Micromonospora rhizosphaerae: one gene and its partner. The main gene of each other region encodes a partner of the protein of the gene in region 2 in a complex. Links are inferred from orthologs where the notes say so. Each region holds a gene or a part of one and is shown on either strand. Other genes may lie near its edges.

Region 1 (4,155 bases), 1.5 Mb from region 2 along the record:
GCGATCGTCACCGCCGGCCAGACCGTCGACATCGGCTCGGGGACCTACGCGGAGCGGCTCACCGTCTCCCGCTCCGGCACCCCGGACCAACCGATCGTTTTCCTCGGCAGCGCGTATGCCACCCTGACGGGCTCCGGTGCCGGCGGAGGCGTCACGATCGACGGCCAGCACGACATCGTGGTGCAGAACATGAACGTCCGCGGCAGCACCGACACGCCTGCCCTGGACCTGCGGAACGCCACGGACGTCACGATCGAGCGTGGCATCTACCCCATGGCGGCCGGCTCGACCGCACCCGCCCTACGACTCACCGGGGTGACCCGTTCGACCCTGAAGGGGGTCACCGCCATCGGCAGCGCGCTCAAGGCCGGTCTCACCATGGATGCCGCCACCAGCGGTGTCTCGGTCCGGCTGGGCAATATCGTGAGCTCGAGCAGCGACAACTTCGCCGATCACAGTCACGGCATCCACATCGAGGGGCCGGGCAACAGCGTCGTCGGGGTGAACGTCAACGGCTTCACCGGCGCCGCCATCGCCGTCGAAGCGGGGGCGACCGGCACGGTGGTGGCCAACACCCAGATCAGCGGTGGCGCGGGCTACGGCATCCACAACCACGGCGCCACCGGCACGGCTATCAGCAACAACAGCGTCCGAAGCCGCTGCCGGGACGGTATCCGGGTCGACGGCGCCTCCACCGGTGTCTCCGTGCAGAACAACGTGCTGAGCTCGAACGGGATGTTCGGGCAGAGCTACTGCGACCCGAACGGTGAGCCGGGCGCGGAGATCGGCCTCTACGGCGACGCCAGCCGGGACACGGTGGCCGACTACAACAACGTCTACCACCACGCCTCACCCTCCGCGTCGGCGTACTCCTGGAACGGCACCCCGATGGGTCTCGCCGCGTTCCGTACCGCATCGGGCCAGGCCGCGCACGACAAGGACACGCCCTGGACCTACGACGCGGAGGATGCCGCCAACTCGGCCGCTCCCGGCTATCCGAGCACGGATCGGATCGGCAATCCTCGAGCGGACAACCCGGCCCGGCCGGATTCCGGCGCCGGGCCGGTCACCTACGCCGACCGTGGTCCGGTGGAAACGCTCGGCAGTCCCGCCTCCCGGTTCAACGTGGCGCTGGACCTGGGCACCACGTCGGTCACGGTCGACGCCAGCGCCTCCACCCCCGGCTACGTGCCGATCACCTCGTACGTGATCGACTTCGGTGACGGCACGGTGGTCACCCAGGCCACCCCGGTCGCCACGCACCGCTACCCGGCCACGGGCACCTACACCGTCTCGGTGAAGGTCTCCGGCAGTGACGGTCGCGCGCACGACAGCCGGCAGAGTGTCACCGTGGCGCGGCGTAGCGGCACGGTTGCGCTGCTCGCGCAGTCCGGCCTCCGCTACGTGGCGGCGTCGGCCAACGCTGGCCTGATCGCCGACCAGGCCGCGCCCGGGGGCACCGCCCAGTTCGACCTGGCGGACATCGGCACCGGCCGCGTCGCGCTCTTCTCCCGAGCCACCGGCCGGTACGTGACCAGCAGCAACGCGCTTGTCGCCAACGGCACCTGGGTCGACACGACCGGCTGGTTCCGCCTGCTTCGGAACACGGACGGGACGGTCAGCCTCCGCTCGACCGGGAGCACGTACGTCAGCGCGCCCTCCACCACTTCTCCGCTGACCGCGAACGCCACCACGATCGGCACCCGGGAGAAGTTCTACCTGGTCAACGTCACCGACGCCGACCGGTCGCTCAAGGCGAAGGCGAACGGCCGGTTCGTCACCGCGGAGAGTGGCGGCAACCGGCCCCTGATCGCCAACCGGACCGCGGTCGGCCCGTGGGAGCGATTCGACATCGTCGACCTCGGCAGCGGGCAGGTCGCCCTCTTGGCCCGGGCCAACAACCGCTTCGTCTGCGCCGAGAGCCGCGGGACGCTACCGCTGATCGCCAACCGCACCGCCGTCGGCGCATGGGAGCGGTTCAGCCTCGTTCGCAACAGCGACGGCACGGTCAGCCTCAAGGCTGCCATCAACGGCCGCTACGTGACGGCGGAAAGCGGCGGCGCCAAGCCGCTCATCGCCAACCGCACCGCCATCGGCCCCTGGGAGAAGTTCACCCTCGGCTGAGCCGGCGTGACCCGTCCGGCGCCCGCCAGGCAACCGTCCTGGCGGGTGTCGGCGCGTCCGGGCTCCGGAACGAGACTTCGCCGGGTCAGCGTTCCAGGATCGCCGTGACGCCCTGGCCGCCGGCCGCGCAGATGGAGATCAGCCCCCGGCCGCTCCCCTTCTCGGCGAGGAGCTTGGCGAGGGTGGCGACGATCCGGCCGCCGGTGGCCGCGAACGGGTGCCCGGCGGCCAGCGAGGAGCCGTTGACGTTGAGCTTGTCCCGGTCGATCGCGCCGAGCGGGGCGTCCAGCCCCAGCCGGTCCTTGCAGAACTCCGGCGACTCCCAGGCGGCCAGGGTGGCCAGCACCTGCGAGGCGAACGCCTCGTGGATCTCGTAGTAGTCGAAGTCCTGCAGGGTCAGCCCGGCCCGGGACAGCATCCGGGGCACCGCGTACGCCGGGGCCATCAGCAGCCCCTCGTCGCCGTGGACGAAGTCGACGGCGGCCGTCTCCGACCAGCTGAACCAGGCCAGCACCGGCAGGTGGTGCTCCCGCGCCCACTCCTCGGAGGCCAGCAGCACCATGGAGGCGCCGTCGGTGAGCGGCGAGGAGTTGCCCGCGGTCATGGTGGCCCGCTCGGCGTCCGCGCCCCTCGTGCCGAAGACCGGCTTGAGCGAGCCGAGCTTCTCCAGGCTGGTGTCCGGGCGGAGGTTCTGGTCCCGGGTCAGTCCCAGGTAGGGCGTCATCAGGTCGTCGAAGAAACCCCGGTCGTACGCGGCGGCGAGCCGCTGGTGCGAGCGGAGCGCCAGCTCGTCCTGGGCTTGCCGGTCGATCGCCCAGCGCACCGCCGTCCGGGCCGCGTGCTCCCCCATGGACAGCCCGGTACGCGGCTCCGCATTGCGCGGGATCTCCGGTTTGAACGGCTGGTGCGGGCGCAGCTTCGCCGCGATCCGCAGCCGCTCGCCCAGGCTCCGGGCGGAGTTGAGCTGCAACAGCGTGCGCCGCAGGTCCTCGTTGATGGCCAGCGGCGCGTCCGAGGTGGTGTCCACGCCGCCGGCGATGCCGACCTCGAGCTGCCCGAGGGCGATCTTGTTGGCGACCAGGATCGCCGCTTCGAGCCCGGTGCCGCAGGCCTGCTGGATGTCGTACGCGGGGGTGTGCGGGTCGAGCCGGGAGCCGAGCACCACCTCACGGGTGAGGTTGAAGTCGCGGGAGTGCTTGAGCACCGCGCCGGCGACCACCTCACCGACCCGCTGCCCGGCCAGGCCGAACCGGGCCACCAGACCGTCCAGTGCGGCGCCGAGCAGGTCCGCGTTGGACGCGTGCGCGTAGCGCGAGTTGGACCGGGCGAAGGGGATGCGGTTGCCGCCGATGACCGCGACCCGCCGGACACTTTGCACGATCGGCCTCCTCGAAGGTGTTGCCCGAACCCTACTCGCCAGTAGGCTACGCCTATGACCGACAGGTACGCGAGCTTCGTCCAATCGGGGGCCGGCCGCGCGCTGGTCAAGCGCCTCGGACTGCCCGACCCGCCTCGACTGCGCCGGCACACGCCGGGCGATCCGCTCGTCCCCGGGCCCGTCCTGCTCGGCTCCGCGGCCGGCGGCCGGCTCGCCGAGCCGGTCGGCAAGATCCTGGCCGCCGCCGGGGTCGAGCTGCCCGACCCGGCCGCGGCCACCGACGCCACCTCGCGGCACGCCGCCCTGGTGTACGACGCCACCGGCATCACCGACTCCACCGAGCTGCGGCAGCTCTATGACTTCTTCCACCCGCAGGCCCGGGCACTGCTGCCCAGCGGCCGGGTGATCGTGCTGGGCACCCCGCCGGCCGAGTGCGGATCGCCGCGCGAGGCCACCGCCCAGCGCGCCCTCGAGGGGCTGACCCGCAGCATCGGCAAGGAGTTCGGCCGCGGCGTCACCGCCCAACTGGTGTACGTCACGCGCGACGGCGACGCGGGCACCCTGACCAGCCTGGAGTCCGCGCTGCGCTTCCTGCTGTCCGGCCGGTCCGCGTACGTCTCGGGGCAGGTGATCCGGGTCGGTGCCGGCACCGC
Region 2 (6,043 bases):
GCCCGCGACCAGATCGCCGCTCGGCGAGACGCCGCCCCGGGCCGGGTGCTGCCCGACTCGGCGATCGTGGCCGCCGCCGAGCTGGACCCGAGGGACGAGAAAAGCCTGCTGACCCTCCCCGGCTTCGGCGGACGCTCGGTACGGCGGCTCGCCCGCACCTGGCTGGCGGCCCTGGACGACGCCCGCAAACTGCCGGAGGACGCGCTGCCGGTGGCCCCGGCCGTCGAGGGTCCGCCGCCGCCGCACCGCTGGGCGGAGCGGGACCCGGTGGCCGCCGCCCGGCTGGCCCGCTGCCGGGAGGTGGTGGTCCGGATCGCCGGCGAGCACACCCTGCCCCCGGAGAACCTGATCGCCCCCGACTCGATCCGCCGTCTGGCCTGGGTCCCGCCCGAGGAGATCACCGACGACGCGGTGGCGGAGATCCTCCGCGGCTTCAACGCCCGGGAATGGCAGATCGCCCTCCTCCTCCCCGCCCTCACCGAGGCCCTCACGGGCCCCCAACCGGCCCCCTGACCCGCTGCCCCCGCCGTTGATCATGGAGTTGGCGGCCGGCGACCCGATGATCAACGCGCCAGTGGGCGGGACCGGTGGGATGTGGGGTGGGCCACATGGGGGGTGCTGTCGGGGTTGGTTACTGGCGAGTAGCATCCGAGGGAAATCGCCCGTGCCGGCGGCCTTCATTCGATCCGTAGCGCCGCCTGGCGGCGCGGAGGCCGAATTATGGCCGAAAAGGAGGCTCAAGTGCCCCGTGAAGTTCGGGATGTCGTCTTCGTCGACGGCGTCCGTACCCCCTTCGGCAAGGCGGGTGGCATGTATGCCAACACCCGCGCCGACGACCTGGTGATCCGCTGCATCCGCGAGCTGCTGCGCCGTAACCCGCAGCTGCCGCCGGAGCGGGTCGAGGAGGTCGCCATCGCCGCCACCACGCAGATCGGCGACCAGGGCCTCACCATCGGCCGCACCGCCGCCCTGCTGGCCGGCCTGCCCAAGACGGTCCCCGGCTTCGCGATCGACCGGATGTGCGCCGGCGCGATGACCGCCGTCACCACCGTCGCCAGCGGCATCGCCGTGGGCGCGTACGACATCGCCATCGCCGGCGGCGTCGAGCACATGGGCCGCCACCCGATGGGCGAGGGCGTGGACCCCAACCCGCGGATCATCGCGGAGCGGCTGGTCGACCCGTCCGCCCTGGTCATGGGCGCCACCGCGGAGAACCTGCACGACCTGGTCCCGCACATCACCAAGGAGCGCACCGACGCGTTCGCGCTCGCCTCGCAGCAGAAGACCGCCAAGGCGTACGCCAACGGCAAGCTCCAGGGCGACCTGGTACCGGTTGCGGTGCGCGACCCGGAGAGCGGCTGGGGCCTGGCCACGGTGGACGAGGCTCCCCGGGACACCTCGATGGAGAAGCTCGCCTCCCTGAAGACCCCGTTCCGCCCGCACGGCAAGGTCACCGCGGGCAACGCGGCCGGCCTGAACGACGGCGCCACGGCCAGCCTGCTCGCCGCCGAGGAGACCGCCCGCGAGCTGGGCCTCCCGGTCGCGATGCGGCTGGTGTCGTACGGCTTCGTCGGCGTCGAGCCCGAGGTGATGGGCGTCGGCCCGATCCCGTCGACCGAGAAGGCGCTGCGGATCGCCGGCCTGACCATCGACGACATCGGCCTGTTCGAGCTGAACGAGGCGTTCGCCGTGCAGGTGCTCGCCTTCCTCGACCACTTCGGCATCGCCGACGACGACCCGCGGGTCAACCCGTGGGGCGGCGCGATCGCCATCGGTCACCCGCTCGCCTCCTCGGGCGTGCGGCTGATGACCCAGCTCGCCCGGCAGTTCGCCGAGCACCCCGAGGTCCGCTACGGCCTCACTGCCATGTGCATCGGCATCGGCATGGGCGGCACCGTGATCTGGGAGAACCCCCACTGGGAGGGCAACAAGTGAGCGCGAGGAATGAGCCGGGCCTGCGAGTCCCGCAGTCGCGAACGAAGGAGGCGCAGTGAGCGCGCTCGCCGCACCGAACGAGGTCGTCACCAAGGCGCTGCTGCGCCAGGTCAACGTGCCGGGGCTGGACCGTCCGGCCGCCCTGATCACCCTGGACAACGGCTTCGACCACACCAAGCCGAACACCTTCGGCCCGGCCGGCCTGGCCAGCCTGGACGAGGCGATCACCGCCGCGCTGGCGGCGAACCCGGCGTTCATCGCGGTCACCGGCAAGCCGTACATCTTCTGCGTCGGCGCGGACATCACCGGCCTGCCGCTGCTCGCGGACCGCGAGCAGGCGCTGGAGATCGGCCGGCTCGGCCACCGGGTCTTCGCCCGGCTAAAGGACAGCGAGATCCCGACCTTCGCCTTCGTCAACGGCGCGGCGATGGGCGGCGGCCTGGAGCTGGCCCTGCACTGCCACTACCGGACGCTCTCCGGTGGCGCGGCGGCCCTCGCCCTGCCCGAGGTCTCGCTCGGCCTGGTCCCGGGCTGGGGCGGCACCCAGCTGCTGCCGAACCTGATCGGCATCCCGGCCGCCACCCAGGTGATCATCCAGAATCCGCTGATGCAGAACAAGATGCTCAAGCCGAAGCAGGCGGCCGAGATGGGCATCGCGGACGTGCTGCTGGAGCCGGCCGACTTCCTGGAGCGGTCCCTGGAGTGGGCCGCCGGCGTGGTCCGGGGCGAGGTCACCGTGACCCGACCCGAGGTCGACCGGGACATGTGGGCCGGGGTGCTCTACTTCGCCCGGCAGACCCTGGACCAGCGGCTGCACGGCGCGGTCCCGGCCGCGTACAAGGCGCTGGACCTGCTGGAGACGGCGAAGGACGCGGGCTTCGCCGCCGGCACCGCCGCCGAGGACGAGGCCCTGGCCGACCTCATCTTCTCCGAGGAGCTGCGCAGCGGCCTGTACGCCTTCGACCTGGTCCAGCGGCGGGCCAAGCGGCCAGCCGGCGCGCCGGACAAGGGCCTCGCCCGCCCGGTCACCAAGGTGGGCATCGTCGGCGCCGGCCTGATGGCCAGCCAGCTCGCCCTGCTGTTCGCCCGCCGCCTCCAGGTGCCGGTCGTGCTGACCGACCTGGACCAGGCCCGGGTGGACAAGGGCGTGGCGTACGTGCACACCCAGATCGAGAAGTCGGTCACCAAGGGCCGGATGGACAAGGGCACGGCCGCCAAGCTGTACGGCCTGGTCAGCGGTTCGGTCGACAAGTCCGTCTTCGCGGATGCCGACTTCGTCATCGAGGCGGTCTTCGAGGACCTGAACGTCAAGAAGCAGGTCTGGGCCGAGCTGGAGAAGATCGTCAAGCCGGAGGCGGTGCTGGCGACGAACACGAGCTCGCTGTCGGTGACCGCGATGGCCGAGGAGCTGGAGCACCCGGAGCGGGTGGTCGGCTTCCACTTCTTCAACCCGGTCGCCATGATGCCGCTGCTGGAGATCGTCCGCGGCGAGCGGACCGACGACGCCACCCTCGCCACCGCGTTCGCCGTCGGCAAGCAGCTGAAGAAGTCCTCGGTGCTGGTCAAGGACGCCCCGGCGTTCGTGGTCAACCGGCTGCTCACCCGATTCCTCGGCACGGTCTTCGCCGCCGTCGACCAGGGCACCCCGCTGGACGTGGCGAACAGCGCGCTCGACCCGCTGGGCCTGCCGATGCGTCCGCTCACCCTGCTCCAGCTGGTCGGGCCGGCCGTCGCGTACCACGTGGGCGGCACCCTGCACGCCGCGTTCCCGGACCGGTTCAAAGTCAGCGAGAACCTCAAGCGGATCGCCGACTCGGGCCAGCCGATCGTGATCGACGACCAGGTCAACGAGGAGGCCGCCAAGCTGCTCGTGGTCGGCGACCAGCCGCTGACCGCCGAGCAGGTCCGGCAGAACGCGCTCGACGCACTGGCGCAGGAGATCTGGCTGATGCTCGACGAGGGCGTCGTCGCCGAGGCGCAGGACATCGACCTGTGCATGATCCTCGGCGCCGGCTGGCCGTTCCACCTGGGCGGCGTCACGCCGTACCTGGACCGGACCGGCACCGCCGAGCGGGTCGCCGGCCGGCGGTTCCTGCCGGGCGGGGTCGCCAGCCTGCTGTGACAACTCCAGCTCGGCCGGCGCGGCCATAATTCGGCCTCCGCGCCGCCAGGCAGCGCTCCGGACCGAATGAGGGCAGGTCTGACGCCGCGCTGCGACCTGGAGCCGTCAGCCTGACCCACCCCCGCCCCCCCGCGATCGCGGTGGCCGACCGTCCTCTCCGGGCGGGCCGGCCACCGCGATCGTCATCTCGGGCTCCCGGCCCGCACCCTCCCGAGGCCGAAAGGCGCCCCGGGTCGCGTCCCCGCGCGGACCGGCGGGCCTGGTCACGAGCCGGTCCCGGTTCCGTCACTCCGTCGCCGGGCGGACAGCGGCATGTCGGTCGGCCTGGCTAGGATCGGCCGGCCCGTTCTTCACCTGGAGCTGCCCCATGTCCCAGCCGCCGTCCAACCCCTATCCCGGTTCCTACCCGCCGCCACACGAGCAGCCCGGCGGCTACCCGCCGCAGCAGCCCGGCCCCCAGTACGGCGGCTACCCGCCGCAGCAGCCCGGTCCCCAGTACGGCGGCTACCCGCCGCCCCAGCCGCCCGGCCCGCAGTACGGCGGGTACCCGAGCCAGCAGCCGCCTCAGCAGTACGGCAGCTACCTGGAGACCGGCCAGCCCCAGGGCGCCCCGGCCGGCCCGCCGCCGAAGAAGAAGTCAAATGTCGGCCGGATCCTGCTGATCACCCTCGCCGTCGTGGTGGTGCTCTGCGTGGGCGGCGCCGCCGTCCTCTTCTTCGCCGCAAAGGACGAGGTCGGCGACGTGGTCGACGCCACCAAGACCCGCCTGGTGGCGCCCGAGACGCTCGCCGGCCGCCCCAAGGTGGCGGATCCGCAGCTGCAGGCCACCGCCGAGCAGATGAAATCGGAGATGAAGAAGGACGTCCCGGATGCCACCAGCACCGTCGGTGGCTTCTACGGCAATCCGGCCAAAGAGGACCTGGTGATGATCGCCGGTGCGTCCGGATTGCTGGCCGACCCGAGGAAGGAGTTGGAGGACGCCACCAAGGGCCTCTCCACCGAGCTCGGGGTGAAGGAGTTCAAGACGATCGAGGCCGGTCCGCTGGGCGGCGACGCCAAGTGCGGGGACGGCAAGGCGGACGACGTCGCCATCGGCGTCTGCGTCTGGGCCGACCGGGGCAGCCTCGGCATGATCATTATCTACTTCAAGTCCGCCGCGGCCCTGCAGTCGGAGTTCGTCACCATGCGCGGCCAGATCGAGCAGCGCTCCTGAGTCAGCCGGTGACCTGACCGGGGCTCCTGCCACCGCGGGTGGCAGGAGCCCCTTCCGTTTCCGACCCTAGGCCGACACGGCCCGTTCGGCCGCGCTCCGGCAGACGCAGAACTCGTTGCCCTCCGGGTCGGCGAGCACCACCCAGCCGGTGCCGTCCGGCCGGCGGCGGTCCGCGACCAGTGCGGCACCGAGCCCGAGCAGCCGCTCGACCTCGGCGTCCCGGGTTCGGTCGGCGGGATGCAGGTCGATGTGGAACGCGCCCTTGCCGTGCCGCTCCCCGACCTCGACGAAGAGCAGGTCGGGGCCGTGCCCGTCGGGCGCGACCAGGACCGCCTCCGGGTCGCCCGGGTGGTCGTCGTCGTGCAGCCGGCGGTCGAGCACGCCCGCCCACCAGCTGGCCAGGGCGTACGGGTCGTCGGACTCGACGGTGACGCAGTGGATCAATGCACTCACGGTGACTTCTCCCCTGATGGAGTGCGCCCCGCGGGGTGGATGGTGTCAGCGGTGACCGGGGCGGGGCGCGGGACTGTTCACGGTGGACATCGACGGCACCCCCTCCCCCACGAGTCGGGCTGACGCGGCTGATCATGTCACCGGACGCCCCGGGGCACAACCCGGTTCGGGCGCCCGGCCCGGCCCCCGACGGGACCGGGCCGGGCGCCCTGCGGTGGTACGGGTTACGGCCCGACGAAGACCGCCCTGGCCCGCCAGTCGTTGCCGTCCGCGGCCGGCCCGCTGCGCACGGTGAACGCCCCGGTCGGCGCGCCGCCCGC

What was found. The genes of interacting proteins can lie anywhere in the genome.
Region 1: the proteins of GA0070624_RS12350 (region 2) and GA0070624_RS05255 are in contact, whole or in part, in a solved structure (PDB 8BNU), measured with the Escherichia coli proteins. The link is inferred for Micromonospora rhizosphaerae from one-to-one orthologs.

Annotation. Positions count from the first base shown.
Region 1 is NZ_FMHV01000002.1:1,078,914-1,083,068, reverse strand. The notes cover bases 1,357-4,155. They hold GA0070624_RS05255 (acetyl-CoA C-acetyltransferase), read right to left. Parts: upstream 3,503-4,155; coding sequence 2,210-3,502; downstream 1,357-2,209. Other genes in these bases: GA0070624_RS05250 (3-oxoacyl-ACP reductase), read left to right, coding at 3,557-4,155; GA0070624_RS05260 (PKD domain-containing protein), read left to right, coding at 1,357-2,124. Outside these bases: more of GA0070624_RS05260, read left to right, coding at 1-1,356.
Region 2 is NZ_FMHV01000002.1:2,554,318-2,560,360, reverse strand. What follows is about bases 1,607-4,523. They hold GA0070624_RS12350 (3-hydroxyacyl-CoA dehydrogenase NAD-binding domain-containing protein), read left to right. Parts: upstream 1,607-1,990; coding sequence 1,991-4,057; downstream 4,058-4,523. Other genes in these bases: GA0070624_RS12345 (hypothetical protein), read left to right, coding at 4,425-4,523; GA0070624_RS12355 (thiolase family protein), read left to right, coding at 1,607-1,935. Also shown: GA0070624_RS12360 (ribonuclease D), read left to right, coding at 1-513; more of GA0070624_RS12355, read left to right, coding at 742-1,606; more of GA0070624_RS12345, read left to right, coding at 4,524-5,270; GA0070624_RS12340 (VOC family protein), read right to left, coding at 5,337-5,723; GA0070624_RS12335 (malectin domain-containing carbohydrate-binding protein), read right to left, coding at 5,948-6,043. UniProt on the Escherichia coli protein: Catalyzes the formation of a hydroxyacyl-CoA by addition of water on enoyl-CoA. Also exhibits 3-hydroxyacyl-CoA epimerase and 3-hydroxyacyl-CoA dehydrogenase activities.